DNA from 4 places in the Devosia sp. WQ 349K1 genome. Region 2 is predicted to be linked to each of the others. Evidence: predicted binding sites of a transcription regulator. Region 2 holds the regulator's gene; each other region holds the start of a gene.

Region 1 (7,909 bases), 350 kb from region 2:
CCCTATCCCAAGCGTCCTTTCCAAGGTTGGCGCTATCTTCGTCCAGAGGACGCTCCGCCTGATCTGGGCGTCGGGGCGAATAACGATAGCGATAACTCGATGGAGATCGCCGCTGAATTGGCACGGATGGGGCTGATCTGACGGGCGCTGAACCTCACCCTCGATCCCTCCCCACGGGGGCGCGGGGCGATGGTTCTGTGCCAGCGGGTGAGCGCGGTTTCCCGCTTTGCGGGGCTGGTTGTGTTCGGTTTGCGGGTGGGAACTGTATATAAAACAGGGGCCTAGTGGCCCCTGTTGAGAGTTTGAATCTATTCGGCTGCGCGGGTCGCGTATTGAGGGCGTCGTTCGATGACCTCCTTGAGGTACTTGCCCGTATAGGATCGCTTATTCGCCGCAACGGTCTCCGGCGTGCCTGCGGCGACGACTTCACCACCACCATCGCCGCCCTCAGGGCCTAGATCGATCACCCAATCGGCAGTCTTGATGACTTCCAAATTGTGTTCGATGACGACAACGGTATTGCCGCCATCGACCAGTTCCTGAAGCACTTCCAAGAGCTTGGCGACGTCGTGGAAATGAAGCCCGGTGGTCGGCTCGTCGAGCATGTAGAGCGTGCGGCCGGTGGCGCGTTTCGACAGTTCCTTCGACAGTTTCACGCGTTGCGCTTCGCCGCCCGAGAGGGTCGTTGCCGGTTGGCCAACTTTGACGTAGCCAAGGCCGACGCGTTGCAGGGTGGCGAACTTGTCGCGAATGACGGGAACAGCGGCGAAGAACTCGACGGCTTCTTCGATGGTCATGTCGAGAACGTCGGAGATCGACTTGCCCTTGAACTGGACTTCCAGCGTTTCGCGGTTGTAGCGCTTGCCCTTGCAAACGTCGCAGGTGACGTAGACGTCGGGCAGGAAGTGCATCTCGATCTTGAGAACGCCGTCGCCTTCGCATTTCTCGCAACGGCCGCCCTTAACGTTGAAGCTGAAGCGGCCCGGGCCGTAGCCACGTGCCTTGGCTTCGGGGAGGCCCGCGAACCACTCGCGCAGCGGCGTGAAAGCACCGGTGTAAGTGGCAGGGTTCGAGCGCGGCGTGCGGCCAATCGGGGATTGGTCGATGTCGATGACCTTGTCGAGGTATTCGAGACCAGTGAGGCTTTGGTGCGGGGCGGGGACCACGCGTGCACCATTCAGGCGGCGCGCAATCGCACTGTACATGGTGTCGATCATCAGCGTCGACTTGCCGCCACCGGAAACGCCGGTGATGGCGACGAACATTCCCAAAGGAATGTCGACATCGACATTCTTGAGATTGTTGCCAGTGGCGCCCTTGAGCGAGAGCGATTTGCCCGCTTTGCCTTCGCGGCGTTCGGCGGGGATAGCGATCCCCATGCGGCCGGAGAGGTATTTGCCGGTTAGGGAATCCGGGTGGTCTAGAATGTCCTGCGGCGTGCCTTCGGCAACAATATTGCCGCCGTTGACGCCAGCGCCGGGGCCAATGTCGAGAACATAATCGGCGGTGAGGATAGCGTCCTCGTCGTGTTCAACGACGATGACGGTATTGCCGAGATCGCGGAGGCGTTGCAGGGTTTCGAGAAGGCGGGCGTTGTCGCGCTGGTGCAAGCCGATGGATGGCTCGTCCAGAACATAGAGCACGCCGGTCAGGCCCGAGCCAATCTGGCTGGCAAGACGAATTCGCTGGCTTTCGCCGCCCGACAATGTGCCGGAATTGCGGGACATGGAGAGATAGTCGAGGCCCACGTCGATCAGGAAATTGATGCGTTCGCGGATTTCCTTGAGGATGCGCTCGCCAATCTGCTTTTGGGTCGGACTCAGCTTGTCGGTGAGCTCATTGAACCACTCAGCGGCATTGCGGATCGACTTCTCCGTCACCTGACCAATGTGTAGACCATCGATCTTGACGGCCAAGGATTCTGGCTTGAGGCGATAACCGCCGCAGGACAGACATGGCTTTGCCGACATGTATTTTTCGATCTCTTCACGCGTGCCGGCGCTTTCGGTTTCCTTGTAGCGACGCTGCAAATTGCCGATGACGCCCTCAAACGCTTTTGACGTTTTGTATTGGCGCAGGCCATCGTCATAGACGAAGTCGATAGCAGTACGGCCGGTGCCGAACAGAACGGCGTGCTGAACCTCAAACGGCAGGTCTTTCCACGGCGTGGTCATGGACGCGCCGTAGTGGGACGCAACGGCCGCGAGGGTCTGCTGGTAATAGGGCGCGCTGGTCTTGGCCCAAGGTAGAATGGCCCCGTCCTTAAGCGAAAGCTCGGTATCGGGGACGATCTGATCGCCGTCAATGCCTTGCTCGGTGCCGATGCCGTCACAAACCGGGCAAGCGCCAAAGGGATTGTTGAAGGAGAACAGGCGCGGCTCGATCTCGGCAATGGTGAAGCCGGAAACAGGGCAGGCGAATTTCTCGGAGAAGGTCAGGCGACGCGGATTGCCTTTTTCGTCTTTCTCATCGGCGAACTCGGCAAAGGCAATGCCTTCTGCAAGACCAAGTGCCGTTTCAAAACTTTCGGCGAGGCGGCCGGAGATATCGGGTGAAACGACAAGCCGATCAACCACGACTTCAATGTCATGCTTGAACTTTTTGTCGAGGGCCGGAGCGTCTTCGATCTCGTGGTATTCGCCATCGATTTTGACGCGTTGGAAGCCGCGGCGCATCAGCTCGGCGAGTTCCTTCTTGAACTCACCCTTGCGGCCACGTGCAATCGGCGCCAGCAGATAGAGGCGTGTGCCTTCCGGGAGCTCAAGCAGGCGGTCCACCATCTGGGTGACGGTTTGGCTTTCAATCGGCAGGCCGGTCGCTGGTGAATAGGGTATGCCGACGCGGGCGTAGAGCAGGCGCAGATAGTCGTAGATTTCGGTGACCGTACCGACCGTCGAGCGCGGATTGCGCGAGGTGGTCTTTTGTTCGATCGAAATCGCCGGAGACAGGCCTTCGATGTGTTCCACATCGGGCTTCTGCATCATCTCGAGGAACTGGCGGGCGTAAGCGGAGAGAGACTCCACATAGCGGCGCTGGCCCTCAGCGTAGATGGTATCGAAGGCGAGAGAGGATTTTCCCGAGCCGGAAAGGCCGGTCATCACAATGAGGCTGTCGCGCGGTAGCTTGACGTCAATGCCCTTGAGATTGTGTTCGCGCGCCCCGCGGACGATGATTTCGCGGTTTTGGCTCGGCGGGTTCTTCATCTGGTCGTCCATGCTTCAAATGGCGCAGCGGCTGCTGCACCATGGGAGTTATACGGATTTGGCGAAAGCCATCACATAGGCTCGCGTTGGGTTGCGCGCAAGAAATGCTAACGCGATCGTCAACGCAAAGGTTTTCGAGTCCGGTTCAAATGTTTTGTGAACGTAAAGGGAACATTTTATTTGAGCAAGCCCCGAATACTGCGCGACTTCGGAAGTCTGCTTGCATCAAGCCTGCTGACAGACCGTGTCAGCAGGGGCTTGACCGGCGGGCTTTGGTGTGGAACATTTTGAGAACATTAGTCAGTTGTTAAGAACCTGAAATGCGCGCCTGTACCGCGAGGCGGACTGGTTTAAGGTGTCTGACTTAGGTGAGTGTCCCGCACCGGGGATGGCCTCACCTCCTTGGAGCGTCCCGTAACGGTGCAGACCGGGACTGAATTCGGAAGGATTTGCCATGGCTGGCAGTGTGAACAAGGTTATTCTCGTGGGCAATCTGGGCAATGAGCCCGAAGTCCGCAACCTGCCGAATGGCGGTAAAGTTGTAAACCTTTCTATCGCGACTTCTGAACGCTGGAAGGACCGCAACAGCGGTGAACAGCGCGAGAAGACTGAATGGCATCGCGTGGTGATCTTCTCGGAAGGTCTGGCGCGTGTTGCTGAGCAGTATTTGCGCAAGGGTTCGAAGGTTTACATCGAAGGTCAGTTGCAGACCCGCAAGTGGCAGGATCAGTCCGGTCAGGACAAGTACTCCACTGAGATCGTGCTGCAGAACTTCAACTCGTCCATGGTGCTGCTAGATGGCCGTGGCGAGGGTGAAGGTGGCGGTGGCGGCGGCGGTTTCCGTGGTCAGCAGGACGACGGTGGTTTCCGTGGCGTCAGCAACCAGGGCGGTGGCGGCGGCGGTGGCTACGGCAATCAGGGTGGCGCATCGCGTCGTCCTTCTTCCAATGCGCCAGTGTTTGAGCCAGGCGGCATGGATGACGATATCCCGTTCTGATGTCGCTTTAGCAGGCATGGAATTTTTGAAGGGCTGCTCGCGAGAGCGGCCCTTTTGCTTTTGTGACTGGCCAGAGGATGAGATTTGGGTTGGTGCGAGGGGGGATGCGCGCTAGAGTTTTGCAATATTGATGCAAAGCATAGGTTTGGTAGAGCGCTTTACACTCGGCAACCGTGGGAATTTTCTTGGAGGAAGAAATGGTACAACGACGTTCAGTTTTGTTTGGGATGGCACTGCTACCTTTGGGTGCGGCCGCGAGTGGAGGGTTGGTTATGGCGCAGGAGGCAGGCGCAGACACAATTCCAACCAGCGGGGGCGATCTGCTCATTCACCCAGTAAACCACGCCAGCCTCGTGTTGGAGTGGGGTGGCAAAGCGATTTATGTCGATCCTGTTGGCGGGGCTGAACTCTATGCGAACTTGCCGCCAGCCGATGCCATCGTGATCACACATGGTCATCAGGACCACTTCCATCTGCAAACGCTGATGGCCATCGCTGGGGATGCCAAGCTGATTACCAATCAGGAAGTGTTTGACCTTTTGCCGCCAGCACTGAAAGCCAATGCAACTGCTCTGGCCAATGGAGCAGAGGGTAGCCTGCTCGATATTCCCGTGCGTGCTATTGCGGCGCACAACATCACGGCAGACAGGATGAATTATCATCCCGTGGGCGTCGGCAATGGTTACGTATTGAGCTTTGGCGATGTGACTGTCTATGTGGCTGGCGATACAGAGCCAACCGACGACATGCTGGCGCTAACGGATATCACCGTGGCCTTCGTGCCGATGAACCTGCCGTATACGATGACGCCTGACCAAGCGCTTGAAGCGATCAATACATTCAAGCCCAAGATTGTTTATCCCTATCACTTTGGGAAAAGTGACCTCAGCCCACTGGAAACAGGGTTGGGTGAAGGGATCGAGTTGCGCATGCGAAACTGGTACGCGTGAATTAGCTGTCGCGGAACAGGCGCCACGTTCCGCGGCCGCTTTCCTTGGCCTGATAGAGGGCCAGATCGGCGCTGTGATAGAGTGTGTCTGCCACATCGTCGGCCTGACGCACGGCGACGCCAATCGAAATCCCAATCCGACACGATTTGTCGCCGAACATCATGGGGGCGGCGAAGGCCTCCAAAATGGTGCTTGGTAGAGTGTGATCAAAGGGCTCGGAAGCATCCGTCACAATAGCGAACTCGTCGCCACCCAAACGGGCCACGAGCGCGGAGGGAGGGACGACAGCTTTAAGGCGGCGCGCCGTCTCGATGAGGCAGGCGTCGCCTGCAAGGTGGCCGAAAGTGTCGTTGATGGTCTTGAAATTGTCGAGGTCGACGAGCAGGAGGGCGCCGACCGCCTGAGGCTTGGTACGGCCATGCAGATCATCGAGGCAGGATTGGAAGCGGATGCGGTTGGCGATGCCCGTCAGTGGGTCGGTTTCAGCCAGTAGGCGGGTTTGCTCGACGAGTGCGTGTTCTGCCGTGATGTCCTGCTTGACGCCATAAATCTGCGTCGGGACGCCATTGATGTGATCAATGGCGGCGGTAATGCGCAGAATGCGCTTATTGCCTTTCGCCGTAGTGATGTCAGCGTCCATAGAAAACCCGGTCAAGGTTTCGATGGCACGGGCCCGGCGTTGTTCAAGCTCGGCGGCTGACTCAGCGCTGTACAGGCGCAATACTTCATCGCGCGAAACGATCGTGCGACGTGGCAATTCGAAAAGATCGTAGACGCCATCGCTCCAAGACAGAATTTCGTCGGGCAAAGTACAGCCCCAGACGCCTATTCGCGCTGTGGCTGCGGCGCGCTCGACGAGCTCGGCGTGGTGATCGGCGGCTTTGCGATGCTGGCCAAGTGCGCTTTTGGCTAGAAGCGCCGTCGCCTTGGCGAGGGCCCGATAGAGGTCGGCGGAGGAGCGCCGCTCATAGGTCCAGAATAAGCACCAGCTGGCTTCGGTGGCGTAGGCCGAAAGGAAAGGCACGCCAATCAGGCTCATGCCATTTGGTAAAGTGTGTACCGTACCCTCGTCGGACCGGATCGGAGAATAGTTGAAATTGGCTAGGACGAGACCGAGCTGCATTTGCCATGCGCCGTCGGCCGACTGTAAGCCCGCGCCTTCCCAGCCAATGGCCGTGCGAACAGTGTCCAGCCATTCTTCGTCGGACTGCAAGCGATGCAGTGCCGAGATGAGTGGCTGGGACTGAGACACGATGATATTCCTTAAATTGACGGCGTATTCATTTTGTCGGGGCGTTAGCGCAATGGTTTAGTTTCGCGTCAGCGGAACTTCAGCGCGCAGGCTATCGCCGGACTCGATGTAAATGGCTTCAAAAACGATGCCGATGCTCTCGCCAGTGAGCTGGATCTGAGCCGAGATGTTGAGGTCTTTGCCCTTCTCGTCCTGCTCGCGTTCGCGCAGGTTGAAGATCAGATTGCGGCCGCGCTTCTGACCAATCGCCGTGGCGTGGAAGGTGGCGTTCGTGGTGAGGGCGGCTTCGTAGCGGCGCGTTTGCTCGTTGAATGCAACAGTGCCGGCGAGCGACATGGTGGTGCCTGCCAGAGTGCAGCGGCCATTGTAGTTCACCTTGTCGCCGTTGCCCTGGGACATGGTGAGGCGGCAGACAACGCTTTCTGTGGTTGCGCCGTAAAGCGTTCCACGACCGCGCCATTCACCAATGTAGGACTTGATCAGGGCGACATCCGCTGGCGCCGCAATGACCGGCGAAAGGCTCGTAGGTGCGCCGACAAAAACTGCGGCCAGCGCAGCCGAGCGCACGAAAGTCTTAAAGAATGTCACGGCCGAAGCCCCCCGGTATATGCGTTGCGTCTCTCTATAGGACGCAAAAACTTTTACTTTGTCGGCGTCATGCCTACTGAGAATCGTCATGCGACTCTAGGCGGAGCTCAAACTGAGCGGCAAGCTCGCTCAGCATAATCCGCTATCACGGTTTCGGATTTGTTGCCGATTTTAGATCCGGCGCGTGGGCGTCCATGTTGCTCCCAGCTTCTTCACCGAGTTGAACACTGATTTGCCCCAAGGGCTGGAAGAACTTTCCGCCAGCAACCAGCAGGGCCGGGAGAATGAAAAGATCTCCTATGAGCGCAAAAGCGAGCGTGCCGACGAACAGAGTGCCGAATAGGGCCACCTGTGGCAGGTCCGAGAACACGACGATGAACACGCCCGCGCACAGGATGATGGTGGTGGCGATGATGGCGCCGCCGATGCGGTCGATAGTGTGTTTGACGGCTTCCTTATGCTCGAGACCTTTGCTGCGGCGAGCATGGAGATAGTGTGAGAGGAAGTGGACGGTGTCGTCGACGGCGATGCCGAAGGCGATGGTGAGGGCGATGACGGTGGTCAGTTGAAGGCCTGCGCCGCTGAAATAGAGCCAGGCTTCGGTTGCCAAAATTGGGAAAAGATTGGGGATCGCCGAGGCCAGCGCGACGCGGAAGCTTTGGAAGGCAAAGCCAATGAGCGCCAAATTGACGAGCACCGATAGGGTTAGGTCAAGCTGCAGCCCGCGGACGATGTCATCGGTGGCCAGAGTGGCTAATACGCGGAAGCCGCCAACAGTGGCATCGTCAATACCGGCTGCACGAAGGTCTGCCTGCATGGCGTCGACCATGTCCTGCAAAGCGTCGGATTGAATGATCGTCGGGATAAAGCCCGTCACGAGCGCCTGCGAGCCTTCCTCATTGATGAAACGGCGCTGCAT
Region 2 (7,909 bases):
CTTGAGCATGGTGGGCACCACCATCATCATGCCGCCGCAGATAAAGCCCGCGATCATCACCGTTGGGATCATCAAAGCCGGCGGCATCTGCAGCAAGCCGCTCCCCACGAGCACCGCCGCGAGCGCGCCGATATAGAGCTGGCCTTCCGCGCCGATATTCCAAAGCTTCGCCCGGAACGCGACTGCGCAGGCGAGCCCGGTGAGAATAAGCGGCGTCGCCCGGTTCAGCGTTTCGGAAAACGCGAACATCGAGCCAAACGCGCCCTGCACCATCAGGCCATAGGCCGTAATCGGGTTTTGCCCCGCAGCCAGAACAGGAATAGCCACCAGCAAGAGCGCGGCAATGCCGGAGCCAAGCGAAACCAGCAGTTTGAGCGCGACAGAAGCGTCAGCGCGGTTTTCAAGACGCAAACTCATGCTGCCTGCCCTGCCATCAACAAACCAATCGTACCGCGGTCGAGCTTTTCGCTCGGGCCAGCGTCGCTGACCTCCCCGGCGTGAACCACAAGGAAGCGATCCGCCAGCGCGAACAATTCGTCCAGGTCTTCCGAAATCACCATCACGGCGGCGCCACGGTCACGCGCTGCAATAATGCGGCGATGGACTTCCGATTGCGCGCCAACGTCGAGGCCGCGTGTGGGCTGGTTCGCCAGAATAACGCGCGGCGAACGCTCCAGAACGCGCGCCAAAATCAACTTCTGCACATTGCCGCCAGAGAGCAGCCGCGCTTCGGCGTCCGGCCCCGGGCAACGCACGTCATAGGCCGCAATCGCTTCCGTCGCCCGCTGCTGCATGGCTTTACGATTGAGCAGGCCATAGCGCGAGTATGGCGCGCTGCGCACTTCCTCAATGGCGATATTGTCAGCAACACTCATCGTGCCAACGACGCCGTCATGCTGACGATCTTCCGGCATGCGCGCCACACCAGCCTGAACCAGCGCACGCGGGTCCGCCTTGGTCAGCGCTTCGCCATAAAGGCGCACTTCGCCAGCGTCCGGAACAGCAAGCCCCGAGATCAGTGCGGCAATGCCCGATTGGCCATTGCCCGACACACCGGCCAGACCGATGATTTCGCCAGCCTTGAGTTCAAAGCTGACATTGCGCAGTGATTGACGGGTCGAGCCCTGCTTAAGCGACACATTGGCAAAGCTCATCAGCGGCTCGCGCGGCGTTGCGGGCGTACGCTTCACTTCCGCCACAGCCTTGCCCACCATCAGGTCGGCAATATCGCGACGATCAGAATTTGCAGTGACGAGCTCACCGGCCTTGCGGCCGCCCCGCAGAACCAGAATACGGCTCGATACGGAGAGCACTTCACCCAGCTTGTGAGAGATAAAAATAACGCCCAGCCCATTCGCAGCCAAGCGGCGCAGAACGGTGAAGAGCCCTTCGGACTCTTGTGGGGTCAGAACCGCGGTGGGTTCATCCAGAATAAGCACGCGGACATTGCGATAGAGCGCCTTCAAGATTTCAACGCGCTGCTTTTCGCCCACGGTGAGGCTGGCGACAGGACGATCAAGGTCCACATCAAGCCCACTCTCCGCAATAATGGCTTCCACCTTCTTGCGCGCCGTAGATTTGCCCCCAAGCGCAAACATGCCCTCGGTGCCAAGACGAATATTGTCGAGCCCGCCGAGGTTTTCCGCCAGCGTAAAATGCTGGTGGACCATGCCAATTCCGGCCTTCAACGCCGCGCCAGGCGAACCGGCAGGCAAAATTTGAAGGCCAGCCTCGCTCGCAACACGAACCACACCCTCATCCTGCACATAGTGCCCGAAGAGAATGTTCATCAATGTCGTTTTGCCGGCGCCGTTTTCCCCCAGAAGGGCTAGGATTTCGCCCCGCTTGAGACTGAGATTAATCCCGTCATTCGCGGTGAGTTTGCCAAAGCGCTTGGTGATACCCTCAAGTGAGAGCACCACATCCCCCTGTTGGTCGGTCATTGCCGCCCCCAAAAAATAGAATAGGCCGGGCGTGGGAAAACCCACACCCGGCCAGAAAAAGGATTACATGCTGGAGCTTGGTTCAGCGTCGTTGATGTCGACCTTGAAAGTACCAGCAAGGATTTCAGCTTCCTTGGCCTTAGCGGCAGCAACTGCGTCCGCACCAGCAAGCGCTTCATCATAAACTGCGCTCGAACCACCGTGCTCGAGGAAGGCATAAATGCCGTAATCCGAAGCGGTGAAACTGCCAGCCTTAATGTCGGCAATTGCCTTGTTGATCATTGGCTCGCCGTGCCACAGCGCCGACGCCAGAATGGTGCCTGGGTAATCCGCTGCGGTGTCGATCACGTTGCCGATGGCCAGAACGCCGCGTTCCTTGGCAGCGTCAGACACGCCAAAACGCTCTGCGTACAGAATGTCCGCGCCCGCATCGATCATAGCGAATGCCGATTCCTTGGCCTTCGGAGGATCGTACCAGGAGTTGATGAAGCTCACCGAGAACTTCACCTCTGGGTTGACCGAGAGCGCGCCCTGCATAAAGGCGTTCATCAGACGGTTCACTTCTGGAATAGCGTAACCACCGATCATACCGATCTTATTGGTTTCGGTCTTCATGCCCGCAACCATGCCGGTCAAATAGCTTGGTTCTTGGATGAAATTGTCGAAGGTGGCGAAGTTTGGTTCAACTGGCTGGAGCGAGGACCCCATCAGGTACATCACTTCTGGGTATTCTTCAGCAACGGCACGCGCTGGCTGTTCAACACCGAAGGCTTCACCGATCACCAGCTTAGCGCCCTGTTCCGAATATTCGCGCATGACGCGTTCATAGTCGGTGTTCGACACGTTTTCCGAATACACATATTCGATCTCGCCGCGTTCCTGCGCTGCGATCAGCGCGAGGTGGAGGCGCGATGCCCACTGCTGCTCAACCGGAACGGTCCACACAGCTGCAATCTTGGTCACATCCTGCGCCAATACCGACCCGGTCAGCGACAGAGCTGCGACGCCGAGTGCGGCCGCCGAAAGAAAGGCGCGTCGACCGAATTTCGTTAGAGCGGTCATTTTAACCCCCAATGAGTGTGCAAAAAACGAACAAAAATCTCTCTTGCCTATCTAGCGAGCGAAGACGCTTGGTTGGCAAGTTGAAAATTAAGGTTTTTTAAATCTGTTCCGTCTTGCTGACGAGTCGCATTTGCTCCTCAACGCCGCACTGTGCCTGTGACCCGTTTACGCATGTTTGGGTCCCGGGCTTGGACCGGCCAAAACCACCCATCTATGCATGCGCATATTACAGTCGTTTGGCAGTGCTGACAGGAACATGGCAACACTTGCAGAACATTTGAGGAACACATATAGTCGTTCCGTCTATGTTCCGATTCTGGGGTCTGGGGCCGATGCTGACGAAAAAACAACACGAATTGCTGATGTTCATCCATGAGCGGATGAAGGAGAGCGGTATTCCTCCGTCATTCGACGAGATGAAGGATGCGCTTGATCTGGCGTCCAAATCCGGCATTCACCGTCTCATCACGGCCCTCGAAGAGCGCGGCTTTATCCGCCGCCTTCCCAATCGCGCCCGTGCGCTCGAAGTGGTGAAGCTCCCGGATTCGATGAACCCGACCTTGGGTGGCCGTAAATCAAAGTTCGAGCCCAGCGTCATTGAAGGCACTCTCGGCAAGGTTGCCGCGCCCCCAGCGCGTGCTCTTCCATCCGCCGCTGACGATTATGCTCGCCCCATCTCCATTCCGGTTATGGGCCGCATTGCAGCAGGCACGCCCATTGAAGCGATCCAGACCCACTCGCACACCATCGCTGTACCGCCAGAAATGCTCGGCTCAGGCGAACACTACGCATTGGAAGTGCGTGGGGATTCGATGATCGACGCAGGCATTTTTGATGGCGACACCGTCCTCATCAAAAAGCAGGATACGGCCTCGAACGGCGAAATCATCGTCGCCCTTGTCGACGATGAGGAAGCGACGCTTAAGCGTCTGCGCCGCAAGGGCGATACGGTCGCTCTGGAAGCGGCCAACCCGGCCTATGAAACCCGCATTTTCCCGCCCGATCGGGTCCGGGTTCAGGGCCGCTTGGTCGGCCTGATGCGGAAATACTGAATTGGCGGAGGGGCAAGTTGAAAAACTCTGCCCCTTTGTTCTGCGCGGCGTTGGTTCTTGTAACACGCCTCCACGATACTCCCCGCGCCCCGGAGTGGCGTATATTCTTCCAACGCCCGCTCGCCGACCTTCGACATCACAGGCGCTGAGCCAGTACACGCGCAAAGCCGAGCATTGCGCTCACGGCTAAGCCCGAGCGCCGCCTCCATTTTCATATATCCCCGCTCTAAAGGACGCGCCCCTTCGCGCCCTAAAAGGCCATGTCCGCGCCAAAGCTGACGCCCATAAGTGCCAGCCAAAAGCCACAGATAGGCCAATCGCGGCCACGCTGGCTGGACGCATAAAAAGGCCCGCTTTCGCGGGCCCTTTCTCACGCATATCGCGCTTAGTGATTGTCGCGTGGCAGACCTTCGGTCTGGGCAATGCGCTGGTATTTGTCGGCACCACGCAGAATGGCGCCGTCGCCCAATTGGCCGACCAGGCCGCGCTGGATTTCCTGCCAAGGGGTCTGATGCTTGGGGAATTTGTATCCGCCCTCTGCATTCAGATCCAAACGGCGGGCGGCGATTTCCTCGTCCGAGATGAGAATGTCCGCTTCACCCTTATTGAGGTCGATCCGCACCCGGTCGCCCGTCCGCAGGATCGCGAGGTTGCCACCAGCCGCCGCTTCAGGCGACGCGTTGAGGATCGAAGGCGAACCCGACGTGCCCGACTGACGACCATCACCGATACAAGCAAGGGACGAAATGCCCTTCTTAATCAGATAGCTAGGCGGACGCATGTTCACCACTTCCGCAGCGCCTGGATAGCCGATTGGCCCCGCGCCGCGCATGAACAGCAGCGTATGTTCATCAATAGCAAGCGAGGGATCGTCGATCCGGTGGTGATAGTCTTCAGGACCATCAAACACCACCGCCTTGCCCTCAAACATGCCCGGATGCTGCGGATCGGAGAGATAGCGCTCGCGGAACTCGGGGCTGATCACCGAGGTCTTCATAATGGCGCTGTCGAAGAGATTGCCACGTAGCACGAGGAAGCCCGCTTCCGACTTCATCGGATTGTCGAAATGACGGATGACCTTGTCGTCCTCAATCGGACGATTTCGGCAGTTTTCGCCAATCGACTTGCCGTTCACGGTTGGGGCGTTCTCGTGGATAAGCTTCTGTTTCATAAGCTCATTCACCACCGCAGGCACACCGCCCGCGTGGTAATAGTCCTCACCGAGATATTCACCCGCTGGCTGCAAGTTCACCAAGAGCGGCACCTTGTGCCCATGCTCCTGCCACTCGTCGATATTGAGGTCGACACCAATATGCTTGGCAATCGCATTGATATGGATTGGCGCATTGGTCGAGCCGCCGATGGCCGAATTGACCACGATAGCGTTGAGGAAGTTTTCCTTGGTCAGAATGTCGGATGGCTTGAGGTCTTCACGCACCATCTCCACCGCACGCTTGCCAGTGCGATAGGCCATTTCCTGACGGTCACGATACGGCGCTGGAATCGCTGCAGAACCCGGCAGCTGCATGCCAAGAGCTTCAGCCAGCGAGTTCATCGTTGTCGCTGTGCCCATGGTGTTGCAATAGCCAGTCGACGGGGCCGAAGACGCAACCAATTCAATGAACTTTGGATAATCGATTTCGCCAGCGGCGAGCAGTTGGCGGGCCTTCCAGACGATGGTGCCAGAGCCAGTGCGTTCGCCCTTATGCCAGCCGTTCAACATTGGGCCAACCGAGAGCGCAATCGCCGGAATATTGACCGTCGCCGCACCCATCAGCATAGCGGGTGTGGTCTTGTCGCAACCAATGGTCAGCACCACGCCGTCCAGCGGATAGCCGTAGAGCACTTCCACGAGGCCCAAATAGGCCAGGTTACGGTCAAGACCTGCTGTCGGGCGCTTACCGGTTTCCTGTATCGGGTGAACCGGGAACTCAATGGCGATACCGCCTGCTTCGCGAATACCTTCGCGCAGACGCTCAGCCAGAACGATATGGTGACGGTTACAAGGGCTTAGGTCGGAGCCGGTCTGCGCAATGCCGATAATCGGCTTATCGGACTGCAGCTCTTCGCGCGACACACCATAGTTCATATAGCGCTCAAGATAGAGCGCGGTCATGTCTGGATTGTCGGGATTATCGAACCACGCACGCGAGCGCAGCTTCCGGCCGCCATTGCCGCTGTTATCTACCGTCATAGATCAATTCCTTGGTTCTCCGCCCTGCGGAGCACTGGGGTCTGTTTGCTCCTGTTCTAGCACGGCAATTCTGGAATGGAACGGGGCCGCAGCTTAAAATCATACAAATGACTCTAAACACCGTGAGAATCTGATTTTCGGCGCATTCCACCTTACTCAGCGCGCGGTGCAATCAGGCAGTTGCGGTTAAGCCATACAAGAACGGGCTAGTCAGTGTCGGTCTCCGGCTTTACGTTCGCGCCGCAGACTTGGAGGGACTACGAAGTGATGCAATCAGGAGCATGGGTCGCTGTTGACTGGGGCACCTCAAATTTAAGGGCTTGGGCGCTGGACGGCGACGGGTCCGTAATCGGAACAGCAAGCTCCGACAAAGGCATGGGCAAGTTGACCCCCGATGCTTTTCCCGGCGCACTGACAGAAACGATCGGCCAATTAAGCTTGGCAAATGCGCCAGACGAAGTGCTGATCTGTGGCATGGCAGGCGCGCGCCAAGGCTGGCTCGAAGCGCCTTACCTTGAAGCCCCGACCGACCTTAAGGACTTGGCCGCGGGCGCGGTCCATCCTGAAATGGCTGGCGGCTTGCGCGTCTCCATTTTGCCCGGCGTATCCCAGCGTCACGGTAGCGATGACGTTATGCGTGGCGAGGAGACTCAGCTCCTTGGTCTCGCAGCGATCTCCCCCGACTATTCCGGTCTCGTCTGCATGCCCGGCACCCACTCCAAGTGGGCAAAGCTCTCCGGCACCAAGATCGAGAGCTTCTCGACGGCCATGACCGGCGAGATGTTTGATCTTCTCAAAACCCATTCCGTGCTTCGCCACTCCCTACAGGGCGACCTCACCACTGCAGATCGCGATGACGGGTTTGTCTTTGGCGCCAGCAAGGGTCTCGAACACCCCGAGAATTTGATCGGGCAGTTGTTTGCCGCGCGCGCCAGCGCTCTTCTCTCGGGCCGGAGCTCGGCATGGTGCGCAGGCTATCTCTCGGGCCTCCTCATTGGCTCTGAGATCGCCGCCAACCGCTCCAAGATCGGTTACGACCCCGTCCCCCTGATCGGCTCGCACAATCTATGCGCCCTTTACGCCCGCGTACTGGGCATGACCGGCGCTTCGAGCCGTATCGTAAATGTTACAGACGTCATGCTCGCAGGCCTTAAGGCCGCGCGTACCGGCATCGCAGGAGTATAAATATGAACCATCGTCACATCATCGCCATCCTGCGTGGCCTCAAGAACGACGAAGCTGTTGCCGTCTGCACCGCGCTCGTGGATGCCGGTATTACCCTGATTGAAGTGCCGCTCAATTCGCCCAACGCTCTCGAAAGCATTCGCCTTGCGGCAGAGGCGCTTTCAGACCGTGCGGACATTGGCGCAGGCACGGTGCTTTCCGTTGACGACGTCCGTAACGTCAAGGCTGCCGGTGGCGTCTTCATCGTCTCGCCTGACACCAATCCGGAGGTGATCAAGGAAACCGTAGCCCAGGGCATGGCCTCCTATCCCGGCGTCTTCTCACCCACCGATGCGTTCACCGCCATTCGCAATGGCGCGACCGGGCTAAAATTCTTCCCAGCCGAAGTTCTGGGCTCCAAAGGCATCAAGGCCGTTAAGGCCGTCCTGCCGCCTGCCGTTCCAACCTATGCTGTCGGCGGCGCCAACCCCGAT
Region 3 (7,909 bases), on a different contig from region 2:
CGAAGAACGCTACGGCAAGCGTCGGGGACAGCTCGAAAAGGAATGGCGCGCCTCGTGGGAGCACGATGTGAAGTACACCGAAGGGAACACCTGATGTTCCACGTGAATCACGGATTTGGAATTTTGGATTCACGTGAAACACGGCACTAGTTGAGCGAGCGCACCGGACCTGGTGTCATCTCGATGACAGCGAAAATAACCAGCAAATGGAACGCGGTAAGTGCGAGCGCCGACACCACAAAAAGCTGCTTTTGCGTTTTGTGCCGGAACAATTGCTGCCCGAGTAGCCCGCCCAGAATACCAAACGCTGTGTCCGCAAATAGCAGATGCAGCTCCCGGATACGTCTAAGCCCCCCGCGCGCAGATGATTTGTCGATGGCATAAAGCACCAGACTAACGAGTCCCATGCCGAAATACAGTGCGGCGACCCAGAAGGGCAGGCGGAACGTGACAAGGCCAAAGCAGAGCGCCAAAAGCAGCGCCGCGACGCAAAAATAGCGAAACTTGCTCGTGTGCTTTTTCGCCATTCAATTCGTCCTTATTGCCGGTCCTCAAGTGGTAAGGCCAAAGCTTAAACAACTGCTTTGTATCGGCCTAAACGCTAACGTGTTTCAAAGCTCAATCGATAGCTCAGCGCTTCCGCGATGTGCGGGCGAGAGACTTTTTCAGAACTAGCCAAATCAGCCAGGGTCCGCGCGACTTTGAGAACGCGGTGATAGGCGCGAGCCGAAAGATTGAACCGGTCTGCCGCTTGCAGCAGCAAGTTTTGACTTTCCCGATCAGGCTCAACAAGTCGCTCTATCAGCGTTGACGTGGCTGACGCATTGGTGAGGACCTCAGGGTGTCCAGCGGCGTCATAGCGTTGGCGCTGAAACTCTCGTGCCCGTGCCACACGGCCAGCCACAACGGCCGAAGACTCGGCCTCCCCAACGGCGCCGATCATCTCGGCGGCCGATACGCTTGGCACATCAATGCGGATATCAATGCGATCCAGAAAAGGGCCAGAGATACGGGCCTGGTAATCACCGGCACAGGCCGGGCCACGCTTACAAATATGACCCGGCGTTCCGGCGTAACCGCATTTACAGGGGTTCATAGCGGCAATGAGTTGGAAGCGACTAGGATAGGTGACGCGGGCATTTGCCCGGGCGATGACTGTTTCGCCGCTCTCCAAAGGCTGGCGCAGACTGTCCAAAACATTGGGCGCAAATTCTGGCAACTCATCCAGAAAGAGCACGCCATTATGGGCAAGGCTGACCTCTCCGGGTTTGACGCGCAAGCCGCCGCCAACAAGGGCTGCCATTGAGGCAGAATGGTGCGGGGCACGGAAGGGACGACGATCGGAGAGGACGCCGCCGACCAACTCGCCGGAAATGGATTGGATCATGGAAATATCCAATAATTCCCGCGGACTAAGGGGTGGCAAAATAGAGGGTAGGCGGGCCGCCAGCATGGATTTTCCCGCACCGGGCGGGCCAACGAATAGGAGATTATGCCCTCCGGCCGCGGCCACTTCGAGGGCACGACGAGCGACAGCTTGTCCCCGCACATCGCTGAGATCGGGCAAATTGCTGCGCTCATCGGATTGGCGGGCAGGCTTGGGCCGAGCCTGCAATTGGTGCCCAACGAGGTGATTGGCTACCGCAAGCAGGCTATCGGCAGCAATAATATCAATGTCTTCGCCCGCCCAGGCCGCTTCAGGACCAGAGGCGGCGGGGCAAATAACGCCCATGCCCTTTTCACTGGCGGCAAGTGCGGCGGGCAAAATGCCACTGACATGAGCGATGCGGCCATCAAGACCCAATTCCCCCAGGACCAGATAGCCATCGAGCGCATCGCTGGGGATGGCGCCCATAGCCGCCATCATCGCCAGCGCGATCGGCAAGTCGTAATGACTACCCTCTTTGGGAAGATCAGCGGGGGCCAGATTGACCGTAATGCGCTTGGCGGGCAGACCAAGTCCCGAGGCGACGAGCGCCGCGCGGACACGCTCGCTGGCCTCTTTGACTGCCTTATCCGGCAGCCCGACCATGTAAATACGGTGTAAACCCGGCGCTATCTGAACCTGCACCTCAATCGGAACAGCTTCGATCCCCTGAAACGCCACGGTGCCAACGCGTGTCACCATAGGTATGTCCCCCTAGCCAAAGGCAGGCTAACAGAACGCAAAGAGAACGCAATATGGTCTATTAACCATGCGAACTGCCATATTGGTTACCCTAAAACTCCATTAACCCAGAAATGTTGAAACAAAGGCCAGCTTAAGTTGTGCGTAGCGTGTGCCTTCATTGATGAAACCGGTTTTGAAATCTCCCCGCCTCTCCACCCTTGCGAAAGGCGCTGTCTTCGCCCTCGTCGGCGTTGCATTGGCTGCTTGTGCTACTGGCGGTGGGCTCTATGGAGCTATTCCGGGCGACAACCGTCCGCATAAGGCCGTTGATCGAGCCCGCTCGATGCCGGTGCAGGGCATTGACGTCGCGCGCTATCAGGAAAACGTCGATTTCCCCCGCGCTCGTGGTGCTGGCATTCAATTCGTTTTCATGAAAGCGACCGAGGGCAAGGACTATCTTGACCCTGACTTCCGTGTGAACTGGCAGCGCGCCGCTCAGGCCGGCATGCCACGCGGCGCCTATCACTTTATGACGTGGTGTTCGCTGGCCTCCGAGCAGGCCGCTTGGTTCGTTGCCAATGTGCCAGCAGACCCATCGGCACTGCCGCCGGTTCTGGACCTCGAATGGAACAATCACTCGAGCTGCAAGACCAAGCCGAGCAAGGCCGATGCCTTGGAAAAAATTCGTCTGATGCTGGATGTGATGGAGCGCCACAGCGGTAAGCTGCCAATCATCTACACTGACATGAACTTCCACCGCGACATTCTCGAAGGCGAGTACTTCCCCAATAGCTTCTGGCTGCGCTCCACCGCTGCCGAGCCGCATGAGCGCTATAAGAACCGTCCTTGGACCTTCTGGCAGTATACCCAGACTGGGCTTGTGGCCGGTGTGCGGGGCGAGGTGGATCGCAACGTCTTCTATGGCTCACAGAACGAATGGATGACCTTCCTCTCGACCGGCTGTGATCCACGCGCCATACCAGCGCTGCAGCAGACTGGCCGCTGCGGCTACGCCAAATAGCCAGGCTCAGTAAATCTTAGCGAATAGCCTATCCCCAATAGAGTGCTGCTGCGGTAACGTGGCAGCACTTTTGTTATGGGAGCGCGGCGATGGGATTTTTGGATGAATTGGGCCTAGGCGGTTTGAACACAGTTCTAATCGCACTTGCGATACTGCTGATCATTGTCTTGTTTGCTGGCGCCAAGACCGTGCCGCAGGGCTACCACTACACCATCGAGCGATTTGGCCGTTACATTCGCACACTGAAGCCCGGGCTTAATTTGATCGTGCCCTTTATCGATGTCATCGGTAAAAAGCTCAATGTTATGGAACAAGTCCTCGACGTTCCACATCAAGAGGTGATCACACGCGACAACGCCACGGTGACAGCCAACGGCGTCACATTTTACCAAATTCTCGACGCTGCAGCAGCTGCTTACGAAGTGTCGAACTTGGAAAATGCCATCCTCAATCTGACCATGACCAACATCCGATCCGTCATGGGTTCCATGGATCTCGACGAGCTGCTCAGCCATCGCGATGAAATCAATGACCGCGTGTTGCGGGTGGTGGACACCGCTGTTTCGCCCTGGGGCGTCAAAATTACCCGCATCGAAATCAAGGACATTGATCCACCCAAGGATCTTGTCGAATCGATGGGTCGCCAAATGAAGGCGGAGCGCGAGAAACGCGCGACAATTTTGGAAGCCGAGGGCCGTCGCCAAGCTGCCATTCTCAAGGCGGAAGGCGAAAAGCAGGCGCAAGTGCTCGAAGCGGAGGGCCGCAAAGAGGCTGCCTTCCGTGACGCTGAAGCGCGTGAACGCGCGGCGGAAGCCGAAGCGCGCGCGACCCAGCTGGTGTCGGCGGCAATTGCTTCGGGTGACGTGCAGGCGATCAATTATTTTGTCGCCAACAATTACATCAAAGCCCTCGAGGGCATCGCCACCTCGCCAAACCAAAAGGTTCTGATGCTGCCCGTGGAAGCCGCCAGCGTGATCGGCTCGATCGGCGGCATTGCCGAAATCGCCCGCGAAGCCTTTGGCTCGGGTTCGTCCCAGCCCCGCGGCACTGGTCGTCCTCCAAACGCGGGTTAAAACATGAACCTTATTGCTCTTATCGCTAGCTTTGGACCATGGAGCTGGATGGTTTTTGGCCTGATCTTGCTCGGCCTTGAGTTGGCAGTGCCGGGCGGCTTCCTCATTTGGTTCGGTGTCTCCGCTCTGGTCATTGGCGCGCTGACGCTGGTGGTCGCGGTCAGTTGGCCGCTCCAATGGCTAGCCTTCGCGGCCCTCTCTTTGAGCGCTATTTTCATCTGGACCAAGAGTGCAAAGCGTCGGCAGGCACACAGTGACAAACCACTGCTCAATCAACGGACTGACCAGTTGATCGGGCAAACAGGGCTCCTCTCCGAACCGATCATCAGCGGCTTGGGCCGAATGCATATCGGCGACACGGTTTGGCGTGTCTCAGGGCCTGACTTGACCACCGGGAGCAAAGTGCGAGTAGTTGGCGCCGACGGTAATATCCTCAGAGTGGAGGCGTTTTAGGCCCGTCTCAACCAGTATTTAACCATGACGTGCAAGGGTTCCTTATGGGCATGACAGGGGTTTTCGACGCGGTCGAAGAAACGCCCTGCTTGACGGCGGAGCCATGAGTTTTGTTGGTAAAGAAGCTGAATTTGACGCTGCTCGCATTGGCACCGTGCCTGTGCGCGGGGTCAGTGCTTGCCGACCCCATTAGTGACGACCGCCTACAGCCAGGGCTTTACCCGGCTGCGCCTACAAGCTTTGTCCCGACAGAGGAAGGGGCGCCCCCCTTTGAGATAGACTGGTCACTCGGTCTAAGAGGCACGCAGATCTCGTCCAGCGATGGCAATAGTTTTAGCGCCCACCTGCGCCCCGAGCTCGATTTGCGCAGCCTGGGCAATGTCGTTGATACTCATATCAATGCCCACGCCGAATTGGCGCGCGGCAGTGACCCGCAGATCACCCCAACCACCGCGGCAATTTCGGTGACGGCAGGCTCGCAGTTGAACGAAAACACGCGGGTAGAGGGCGAGGCCAGCCTAAAATTCGATCGTGAATTGCTCGGCACGCCCGGCTTTGATCCTCAAATTATTCGACCCGCAGATATCACCACCGGCCATATTGATGCTGGCATGGCTCATCGCTTTGGCCAGTTCAATCTCAGGCTCAATGGCCAGATAGAGCGCGTTGCCTATGGCCCGACCGAGAGGCGCGACACAGGCACAACCGATAATTCCGATCAGAACCGATGGAGCGCGGAGGGCACACTGCGCCTCGGCTATCAGATCACCCCAATCGTTGAAGTCTATGGCGAAGGCCAGCTCGGCCGCCATTGGTTTGACCAGGCAGGGAAAAGCTCCGGCCAATTCGCAGATGCCTATACGCGGAACGTCAAAATGGGCGTGAGCGGGAACTGGCAAGAGCGGATTACCGCCCATGCCGCCGTTGGCATGGGCCAATACATATTCACCTCGGCGACGCAGCCGGAAGTAACGGCCCGTCTCTATGAAGCGGGTGTGACTTGGAAGCCCGATCCAACCCTGAGCGTTACCGGCCTTTTGGCGCGCAATATCGAGCCGACAGGGGCGGATAGTGCAGGTTCTGTGCGCGTGATTGATAGCGCTAAGCTGTCAGCCAGCTATCAGGTGAACAACGCTCTGGCGTTGCGCACCAGTAGCGAGCTCGCACATTCTCGCGTTGAGAATAGTGGCGAGACTGAAGATCGCCGCAGTGCGGGCCTCGGGGCCGATTATGGCCTCAACACGCGCACAAAACTCAGCGCCGATTACAATTATGCCCACCGCACCAATAGCGCGACGGGCACATTTGATAGTCATCAGCTCAGCGTCGGTGTGACGCTCAAGCGGTAGTCCTTAAAGCTTGTCGCTCAGATCGAGCGCCCGCAGCTCCTCAAGGAAACCAGCGCGGATGTCTTCACGGTCGAGCGCGAAGACGACGTTGGCCGTGAGGAAGCCCAGCTTGGAGCCACAGTCGAACACCTTGCCTTCGTACTTTACGCCGGTGAACTTCTGCTGGCCCATAAGGGTCTGCATCGCGTCGGTGAGCTGGATTTCACCACCCGCACCGCGTGGCTGTTCAGCCAAAAGCGAGAAGATTTCTGGCTGCAGAATATAGCGGCCGGAGATGAAGAGATTAGACGGGGCTTCTTCGCGCTTTGGCTTTTCAACCATGCCGCTGATCGCAAAACCCTTGTCATCGCCATCGCCACGAACAACAACGCCATAAGACGAAACATCGTCCCAAGCGCATTCTTCAACGCCGATGACATTGCCGCCGGTTTCTTCGTACGCGTCCATCATCTGACGCAACACGCCCGGCTTGGCGCGGAAAATCATATCGGGCAGCAGCAGCGCAAATGGCTGGTCACCAACGATATCGCGCGCGCACCACACCGCATGGCCAAGGCCGAGCGGTTCTTGCTGGCGGGTAAAGCTGGTGCGACCCGCAGAGGGCAGATCCTTGCGCAACTCTTCCAAAGCCGCATTCTTGCCGCGGCTTTCAAGTGTGGCTTCAAGTTCAAATTGACGATCAAAATGGTCTTCGATCACAGCCTTATTGCGACCGGTCACGAACACAAAATGCTCGATACCAGCTTCTCGCGCTTCATCCACGGCATATTGGATCAGGGGGCGGTCAACGACCGTCAGCATTTCCTTAGGCATGGCCTTAGTGGCGGGCAGGAAACGCGTGCCAAGTCCGGCAACAGGAAAGACAGCGGTACGTACACGCTTGGTCACGTGGGCACTCCAAATGAATTCTTAGGGGTAGTCGGCATAAAACTTTACAGCTATCTGCCACAGGATAAGTTTTAAAACTAGCGTTTCGCCATAGGAGAGAGCTTTCATGGCCGTTCTGGTTACTGGGGGCGCCGGCTATATCGGCAGCCACATGGTCCTCAATCTCGCTGATGCTGGCGAAGACGTTGTGGTCTTGGATAATCTTGTTACCGGCTTTGACTGGGCCATTGATGCTCGGGCGAAGTTCGTTGAAGGGAACGCAAACGACATTCCTTTCGTCATATCGCTGATCGAAAAATATGGCATTACGGAGATCGTTCACTTCGCCGGCTCTATTGTCGTGCCGGAATCGGTGACCAATCCCCTAAAATACTACGCCAACAACACGTCTACTTCGCGCAGCCTGATTGAGGCTGCGGTCAAGGGTGGCGTGAAACACTTCATCTTCTCCTCGACCGCCGCAGTCTACGGCATGACCGGGCTTGCACCGGTTGTCGAAGATACACAGCTCAACCCGATGTCGCCCTATGGGCGCTCGAAGCTCATGACCGAGTGGATGCTCGCCGACGTCGCCGATGCGCATGACATGACCTATGGCGTCCTGCGCTATTTCAACGTTGCTGGTGCGGATCCGGGCAAGCGTTCGGGTCAGTCAACGCCTGAGGCCACTCACCTCATCAAGGTCGCGTGCCAAACGGCGCTTGGTCAGCGTGAGAAAATGAACATTTTCGGCACCGACTACGAAACACCGGATGGCACCTGTGTTCGGGACTATATTCACGTTACCGACCTGATCAGTGCCCATGCCTTGCTGCTCAAGCATCTGCGTTCAGGTGGCGAAAGCACAACCCTGAACTGTGCATATGGTCGTGGCTATTCCGTTCGTGAAGTCGTCGACACCGTGCGCAAGGTTTCCGGCGTCGACTTCGTTGCCGAAGAAGGCCCACGCCGTGCTGGCGACCCGGCGTCCATCACAGCCACTGGTGAAAAAGTGCGTCAGCTTCTCGGCTGGGTG
Region 4 (7,909 bases), 530 kb from region 2:
ATCACTGCAGCGATACGTTCAAGACCCATGCCGGTATCGATGGACGGGCGTGGCAGGCCAGTACGCGAACCATCGGCATGCTGTTCGAACTGCATGAAAACAAGGTTCCAGATTTCGATCCAACGATCGCCATCTTCATCAGGAGAACCCGGAGGGCCGCCCCAGACCTTATCGCCGTGGTCATAGAAGATTTCCGAGCACGGACCGCAAGGGCCGGTATCGCCCATCTGCCAGAAGTTGGACTTGGCGCCGAGGCGAACAATGCGATCTTCAGAAAGACCAGCAATCTTCTTCCAAAGCTCCATAGCCTCATCATCGTCCTGATAGACGGTGACCATCAGCTTGTCTTTTGGAAGAGCCCAATCCTTGGTGAGGAGGTTCCAGGCCAGTTCAATCGCGTCGGACTTGAAATAATCGCCAAACGAGAAGTTTCCGAGCATTTCAAAGAAAGTGTGGTGGCGCGCGGTAAAGCCCACATTGTCCAGATCGTTGTGCTTACCGCCAGCGCGTACGCACTTCTGCGCCGTCGTCGCGGTCGAGTAAGGACGCTTTTCAACGCCGGTGAAGACGTTCTTGAACTGGACCATGCCCGCATTGGTAAACATCAACGTCGGGTCATTGCGCGGGACGAGCGGGCTCGAGGCAACAGCTTCGTGGCCATTGCGTGCAAAGTAGTCGACAAAGCTCGAACGAAGATCGTTTACGCTGGTCATACACAGGCTTTCATGGCGAGCGGGCGCAGTGACGCCCGAGTAGGAAAATTTGGGGGCTATTTATCGTGATGGCTCGTTGTGTGTCCAGCGTTGGACGGGGAAAAACCGGCGAGTTTTCAGCAAGTGGCGCATTTGCCCCAAGTGCTGTGACGGCTTTGTCAATTATTTGACCTAAAGCGTCTCCCCGGAAAACAAAAACCCCCGCCGAAGCGGGGGTAGTGCAATCAATTTCAATCTTAGTCTTCGCTACCTGCGTCGTCTTCGCCGGCCGCCACCAAGAGCACTTCACCGAGGAGGCCGGAGCTTTCGCGCACACCCTGTTCAATGGTGTTGGCGACTTCTGGATTATCCTTGAGGAACTGTCGGGCATTTTCACGCCCCTGCCCCAGACGCTGACTTTCCCAGGAGAACCAAGCGCCCGCCTTATCGACGATGCCGGACTTCACACCCAGATCGAGCAATTCACCGGTTTTGGAAATGCCTTCGCCATACATGATGTCGAATTCGACCTGACGGAACGGCGGGGCAAGCTTGTTCTTGACCACCTTCACGCGGGTCTGGTTACCAACGATCTCTTCGCGATCCTTGAGAGCACCGATACGACGGATGTCCAAGCGAACTGACGCATAAAACTTTAGCGCGTTACCGCCTGTGGTGGTTTCTGGCGAACCATACATCACACCGATCTTCATACGGATCTGGTTGATGAAGATGACCAGACACTTCGACTTCGAAATCGACGAGGTCAGCTTACGCATGGCTTGGCTCATCAGACGCGCCTGCTGTCCCGGCAGGCTATCGCCCATTTCGCCCTCAAGTTCAGCGCGAGGGGTGAGAGCCGCAACCGAGTCGATGACGAGCACGTCGATCGCGCCCGAGCGCACCAAGGTGTCCGTGATTTCAAGCGCCTGCTCGCCAGTATCCGGCTGCGAAATCAACAGGTCGTCGATATTCACGCCAAGCTTACGAGCATAGACCGGATCAAGTGCGTGCTCGGCGTCCACAAACGCGCAGATGCCGCCCTTACGCTGGGCCTCCGCGATAACATGCAGCGCCAATGTAGTCTTACCGGAGCTTTCCGGACCAAAAATCTCGACAATACGGCCCTTTGGCAGACCACCAATGCCCAGCGCGATGTCGAGACCAAGCGAACCGGTTGAAATAGCTTCAACTTCAATCGCCTGGTTTTCACCCAAGCGCATGATTGAGCCTTTACCGAAATTACGTTCGATTTGGCTCAGCGCGGCCGCAAGAGCCTTATCCTTGTCCATAGATCCACCTTCAACAACGCGAAGCGACGAAGCTGCCATAATGCTGTCTCCTTATTTCACGCTCTCGAAGTCACTGCAACGAGAGGATCTAGCCAATGTGCGATATCTGTATCGCATTTGTTCTCACTTTGTACCCATTCAGTCAAGGCGGAAAATGAGAACAAAGCCAGACTTTTGAAAGACAGCCTGTTCAGGGCCCAATTGCCGCGATTCTGCTGCGCCTGTCGCGCCACTTTAAAAAGTATGATTTATAGCTAGACAGCTGCCAAAAGCTTGGGTTCTATGCCCCCGCTCAGGGGAAGCGCAGCCGAGGACTGATATGCATCTCATTCAATATTTGGACGACAACAACACGCGTGCTGTGGGCGTAACGCTCGAGGGCGTCACGAGACGCCTCAACGAGATCACGAGCGTCTACGCTTTGGCGCAGAAGGCTTTTTTGACCAAAGGTGGCATCCCTGCAGTGGTGAAGGCTGTGGGTCTTGGTGAGACCGTCGACAAGGCACAGCTCTCCGCCGCAGGACGCTTGCTTTCGCCCATTGACCACCCCGATGCCGCCCATTTGCACGTTACCGGAACGGGCCTAACCCACCTTGGTTCGGCAGCAACCCGCGACGCAATGCACAAGGCAAATGGTTCAAAGCCTGTCGAAGAGCTGACCGACAGCATGAAAATGTTCCGTATGGGACTTGAGAACGGCAAACCGAAAGACGGTGAGCGTGGCGTCCAGCCGGAGTGGTTCTACAAGGGCAATGGCAATATCGTTGCGAGGCCCGGCCAGCCAATCCCGTCCCCAAGCTTTGCCCTCGACGCTGGTGAAGAGCCGGAGATGGCCGGCATTTACGTGATCGATGGGGATGGCAATCCTCGCCGCATCGGCTTTGCCGTAGCCAATGAGTTTTCTGACCACGTCACCGAGCGCATCAACTATTTGTACCTCGCACACTCGAAACTGCGCTGGTGTTCATTTGGCCCTGAAATCCGTGTCGGTGATTTACCGAAGCACGTGGAGGGCACCTCGCGCATCCTGCGTAATGGCGAAGTTCTGTGGCAAAAACCGTTCCTCTCTGGCGAGGACAACATGAGCCACACCATAGCCAATCTCGAATACCACCACTTCAAATATGACCTATTCTGCCAGCCGGGCGATGTGCATGTGCATATGTTCGGGACAGCAACACTGAGCTTTGCTGATGGGATTTCGACTCAACCCGGCGACGTCTTCGAAATCGAAGAGACCCAGTTCGGTCTACCGCTCCGCAATGGCGTTGCGATCGATGCCGACAAGGATGTGAAAGTTTTGGGGCTCTACTGATCCCCTCACCCGCGCAGTAAAAAGCCCGCTTCTCATGAAGCGGGCTTTTTTGTTCAGACTACATGATCAGTTCGGCTTGTCCTGGCGCTGCAGGACTTCCTTGACCTTGGAATTGATGTCGTCGAGCGAATAAGGCTTTGGCAGGAAGTCGACGCTCTGATCGTCCTCAATGTCGCGTCGTACGCTTTCCTCAGCATAACCAGAGACGAAGATGATCTTGAGATTTTTGATCTTACCACGGATCGATTTGAGCATGGTCGGTCCGTCCATTTCCGGCATCACCACGTCAGAGATGATCAGATCGACCTCATAATTGTGGTCTTCGAGCACCCAGATCGCCTCTTCCCCGCTATCGGCTTCGAGCACTTCATAGCCGGTAGCGCGCAGCGCGCGAGCGGAGAAGGCACGGACGCTTTCCTCGTCTTCCACGAGCAGAATGCGTTCGTGACCGGTAAGGTCCTTGGCTGGAACGGCGGCCGCGATAGCTGCCTTCTGCACTTCTTCAATCGTCGGTACATGACGCGGCAGGAAGATCTTGAAAGTCGTGCCCACGCCGACGGTCGAAACCGGATAGATAAAACCTTCGGTCTGTTTGACGATGCCATAAACGGTCGACAGACCAAGCCCGGTACCCTTGCCGAGTTCCTTGGTGGTGAAGAAAGGATCGAAAATCTTCTGCAAGATTTCTGGGCTCATACCGGTACCGGTATCTTCCACCTCAATGAGCACGTAATCGGCTGCCGGCATGCCTTCATGGCGCATGGAGACAACATCGATCTCGCCCACATTGCTGGTGCGAATGGTGATCGAGCCACCATTAGGCATAGCGTCACGGGCGTTAACGACGAGGTTGATAATAACCTGCTCTAGCTGCACCACGTCAGCGCGAACTGGCCAAATATCACGTCCATGATCGACGGCCAGCTGGTTCTTTTCGCCAATCATGCGCTTCAATAGCACCGTCAAATCATCAACGATCAGCGGCAATTCAAGCACTTGTGGCCGCAGGGTCTGGCGGCGCGAGAAAGCCAAGAGCTGCCGGGTAAGACCGGCCGCGCGATTAGCGTTCTGCTTGATCTGCATCAGCTCATTAAAGGATGGATCGCCCAACTTGTGCTTGAGCAAGAGGAGATCGGAGAAGCCAATAATAGCGGTGAGGAGATTGTTAAAATCGTGGGCAATGCCGCCTGCCAACTGACCAATCGCCTGCATCTTCTGGCTTTGCGCAAACTGCGCTTCGAGCTTGCGCTGGTCCGTCATATCAAGCGCGTAGACGTTCACCTGTTCAGGCGAACCAGCACTGAGTTCCGAAGCGGAGATATAAAGGCGAACCGCGTGATCGCCTTCCATATTGAGCGTCGCATCTACAGGCTCGACGGCCGACCGCCCCGACATAGCGTCGGCAATGGCCTTCACCAGCTTGTCGCGGCTAGAGCCATCGACCAAGTCAACGACCGGATGCAGCTCCAGACTTTGCGCTTCCCCCGACCACTGGAAGATACGGCTGAATGGGGCATTGGTACGGACAATCCGCCCTTCCCCATCAAGGGTCGCAATCGCGAATGGCGTATCGTTGAAGAAGCGCGAGAAGCGCACTTCAGCGGCGCGTAGCGCTTCTTCATTGTCTGGGGCACTGGAGCGATCGAGCACCAACGTCCGGGTTTCCCCGAGTTCGCCATCGGCCAAGCGCGCTGCACGGTGCAACAGCCGCACCGGCAATGTCGTGCCATTGCGGCGCACGAAATCTATGTCGATGATCTCCGTGCGAATTTCGCCATCGCCACGACCACGCATCAGCAGCGACGCACCATCTCCACGGACAATGTCCGATAGCGCCAACTGGCCGACATTAAACTCGGCCAAATCATAGCCCAGCCAATCCGCAAGCGTTGAGTTGAGATACTGGATGCGGCCCTGGGCATCTGCAGAGAAGAAACCGGAAGGCGAGTGATCAAGATAGTCAATGGCGCGCTGCAGATCGCGGAACGCCGTCTCGTTGTTTTCGCGATCACGCGTAATGTCTTCTACCGACCAAGTGACTAAAGGCTTGGTCGTTTCGTCGCTAGCAGGGAGCGGACGCACTGCGACACGATACCAGAAAACACGATTGGCTTCAGCCTGAGAACCACCGAGGCCGCCCGGAATTCGAATGTCTTCGATGGCATTTCGGCCTTCCTTGGCAGCGCGCGACAGTCGGTAAACCGCCTCGCTCGCATCGGCATATCCCGCAAAAAGGCGCGGTACGCCAACAGGGACACCATTGGTGACGCCGCCGGGGAAACTACCATAATGGTGGTTCACATATGAAATCTTGCCGTCACGGTCAGCAATCAGCACGCCAAAGGGCATGCTATCGACCAGAGCATGATTGACGGTACGGCGTTCTTCGGTTGAGGCGAAGCGGAAGAGATTGGCCGCAAGCCCGAACAGGAAAAACACACCAGCGACAGCTAGCAGCCCAACGAAACTCATCACGATCTCGGGTGATATGCGATCCCCGAAGAGAGAAAACACAACCGCCGCCGCAATCAGCGCCGCGCCGAGTAGTATAACGCGCCACAATCCTGTGCCGCCGCGCGCAGCGTCGAGGACGGGTTCGGGATAGCTATGCTCGCCGAGCGGCGTCCTTGCCATAATTACGTGCTCCAACGTCCCGAATCGAGACAATTAAAAAAGGATTAGCAAATGGGGGCCGGTGTTGGGAGCCCGAAGGAGTTAATCTTCATAGTCAATCTACCGCGTCGGACGCCAACCTCCACGCCGATTTTTCAGCCCCATCACGAAACCGATGACTTCAGCAACAGCCTTGAAGTGCTCGATTGGAATGGTTTCATCAAGATCCACAGTGGCATAGAGCGCACGAGCGAGGGGTGGGTTTTCAACCACAGGCACGTCACTATCTTCTGCCAAAGCGCGAATGCGCAGAGCAACGGCATCAACGCCCTTGGCGACGCAAATTGGCGCAGCCATCTTAGCATCGTATTTTAGCGCCACCGCAAAGTGCGTGGGGTTTGCGATAACCACGGTAGAATTAGGAACCTGCGCCATCATGCGCTTACGAGACCGTTCTTGCCGCAGCTGACGCAGGCGTCCCTTCACATGCGGATCGCCTTCCTGCTGCTTATACTCTTCGCGCGTTTCCTGAACGGACATCATCTGACGCTTCCACCACTTCTGACGCACGTAGAAGTAGTCCGCACCAGCGATAATCGTCACGACAATCAGAACTGCGCCGAGGATTTTCACGCCGAGCTCTTGAAAATCCAAGAGCATAACGAGCGGATCAGCAGTCATCATCGTGTCCAGTCGGTCGCGTTCCGGCCAACACACTGCAACGACGACGGCGCCAACAATGATGATTTTAAGGAGCCCCTTGCCGAAGTTCACCAGAGCTTCAGAAGAGAACAGGCGCTTTGCCCCTGCTAAGGGAGAAATTTTGGATAGCTTGGGCGTGATGGGCTGCGCGGACCAAACCGGCTTGTGCTGTACCAAATTCGCCAGCACGCCGCAGGCAAACAGAATGATAAGTGGGATCAACATGACCCCGAGGACAGAATAAACTAAGCGACCGATGAAATCAGAAAAGCCAGCGGCACTGATGTCGATCTGATCAACGTTCATCAGGACAAGACTGAGCGACGTGTTGAGTTCGCTCGCAACCCAAGGCGAGACCGATGCGAAAACACCGGTGATGCCTATCAGCATAAACCAAGAGGTGACCTCTTGGCTTTTCGCGACATCACCCTTTTTGTGAGCGTCATCGAGCTTCTTCTGGGAGGGGTCTTCGGTTTTGGAGTCTTTGTCCTCGTCTGACATCTCTTAGCCTCGCCACATCGTCAGATGCTCTTCGAAGGCGGTAAGATACCAGCCCATCATCATCGAGAGGAGAAGGAAGAGGAGCAGGATGCCGACCAAGATATTGGCTGGCATAAGCACAAAATACACCTGCAACGCAGGCATGAGACGCGCGAGGATGCCCGAACCAAGGTTAAAGACCAGGCCGAAAACGATGAACGGCGCTGCCATCTGTACGCCCACAGCGAAAGCACTAGCCACGGTTTGCAGGGCAAGCTGCATAAAGTCTTCAAACATCATCGGGGCCGATATGGAGAAGACCCCGTAGCTGTCATAAATCGCGGCAAGAGCCAGATGGTGCAGGTCTGTCGAAAAGATGAGCGCCAAACCCAAAAAAGACAGAAAATTCGCAAACACGGCGCTTTGCGCACCAGCTTGGCCGGGGTCCGCTCCGAGAGCACCCGATAGACCCGTTTGGAACGCCACAATGGTCCCTGCCACGAGCGTTGCCATTGTGGTGATACGAATAATCCCGCCGATGATCAGCCCAATAGCTAGTTCATGCAGCAACAGGCCAACGACAGCGCCTAAGTCTGTCGGCATAGAGGGAATGAGGGGACTAAGAAGGGGAAAAACCACAAACGTAAACGCTAGCGCAAAGCACAAGCGAAGCCGCATCGGAATAGTCTTCTCTCCGAGGGCGGGCATCAGCATCAGCAACGCGCCAATGCGTGCGAACAAGACCATGAACGCAAAGGCCACATCTGGCAGCCAATTTAGGCTGACCGTCACCTCAGAACCCGACGATAATCATG

Evidence for each region. Region 2 encodes LexA, which represses DNA repair genes until DNA is damaged. Its sites were predicted from a motif close to TGTTCNNNNTGTGTTCNG; they were not measured.
Region 1: a site for LexA is predicted at 3,482-3,499, ahead of uvrA (excinuclease ABC subunit UvrA). Genes of this name have one in related genera too.
Region 3: a site for LexA is predicted at 2,160-2,177, ahead of JHL21_RS11155 (YifB family Mg chelatase-like AAA ATPase). Genes of this name have one in related genera too.
Region 4: a site for LexA is predicted at 2,103-2,120, ahead of recA (recombinase RecA). Genes of this name have one in related genera too.

What each region holds. Positions count from the first base shown of each region.
Region 1 covers NZ_JAENGO010000001.1:625,832-633,740, reverse strand. The annotation lists gene JHL21_RS02880 (DUF1489 family protein) at 1-141, shown strand, start outside; gene uvrA (excinuclease ABC subunit UvrA) at 309-3,203, opposite strand; gene ssb (single-stranded DNA-binding protein) at 3,658-4,200, shown strand; gene JHL21_RS02865 (MBL fold metallo-hydrolase) at 4,473-5,150, shown strand; gene JHL21_RS17955 (GGDEF domain-containing protein) at 5,152-6,402, opposite strand; gene JHL21_RS02855 (hypothetical protein) at 6,460-6,990, opposite strand; gene JHL21_RS02850 (efflux RND transporter permease subunit) at 7,136-7,909, opposite strand, start outside.
Region 2 covers NZ_JAENGO010000001.1:277,945-285,853, forward strand. The annotation lists gene JHL21_RS01200 (ABC transporter permease) at 1-417, opposite strand, end outside; gene JHL21_RS01205 (ABC transporter ATP-binding protein) at 414-1,943, opposite strand; gene JHL21_RS01210 (BMP family protein) at 2,007-3,005, opposite strand; gene lexA (transcriptional repressor LexA) at 3,338-4,057, shown strand; gene JHL21_RS01220 (IlvD/Edd family dehydratase) at 4,443-6,251, opposite strand; gene JHL21_RS01225 (2-dehydro-3-deoxygalactonokinase) at 6,519-7,436, shown strand; gene JHL21_RS01230 (2-dehydro-3-deoxy-6-phosphogalactonate aldolase) at 7,439-7,909, shown strand, end outside.
Region 3 covers NZ_JAENGO010000005.1:91,316-99,224, reverse strand. The annotation lists gene JHL21_RS11165 (YafY family protein) at 1-94, shown strand, start outside; gene JHL21_RS11160 (DUF1294 domain-containing protein) at 147-527, opposite strand; gene JHL21_RS11155 (YifB family Mg chelatase-like AAA ATPase) at 602-2,128, opposite strand; gene JHL21_RS11150 (glycoside hydrolase family 25 protein) at 2,304-3,131, shown strand; gene JHL21_RS11145 (SPFH domain-containing protein) at 3,221-4,204, shown strand; gene JHL21_RS11140 (NfeD family protein) at 4,208-4,657, shown strand; gene JHL21_RS11135 (outer membrane beta-barrel protein) at 4,768-6,006, shown strand; gene galU (UTP--glucose-1-phosphate uridylyltransferase GalU) at 6,010-6,894, opposite strand; gene galE (UDP-glucose 4-epimerase GalE) at 7,001-7,909, shown strand, end outside.
Region 4 covers NZ_JAENGO010000001.1:805,181-813,089, forward strand. The annotation lists gene alaS (alanine--tRNA ligase) at 1-713, opposite strand, end outside; gene recA (recombinase RecA) at 950-2,023, opposite strand; gene araD1 (AraD1 family protein) at 2,304-3,299, shown strand; gene cckA (cell cycle histidine kinase CckA) at 3,366-5,933, opposite strand; gene flhB (flagellar biosynthesis protein FlhB) at 6,033-7,115, opposite strand; gene fliR (flagellar biosynthetic protein FliR) at 7,119-7,886, opposite strand; gene fliQ (flagellar biosynthesis protein FliQ) at 7,888-7,909, opposite strand, start outside.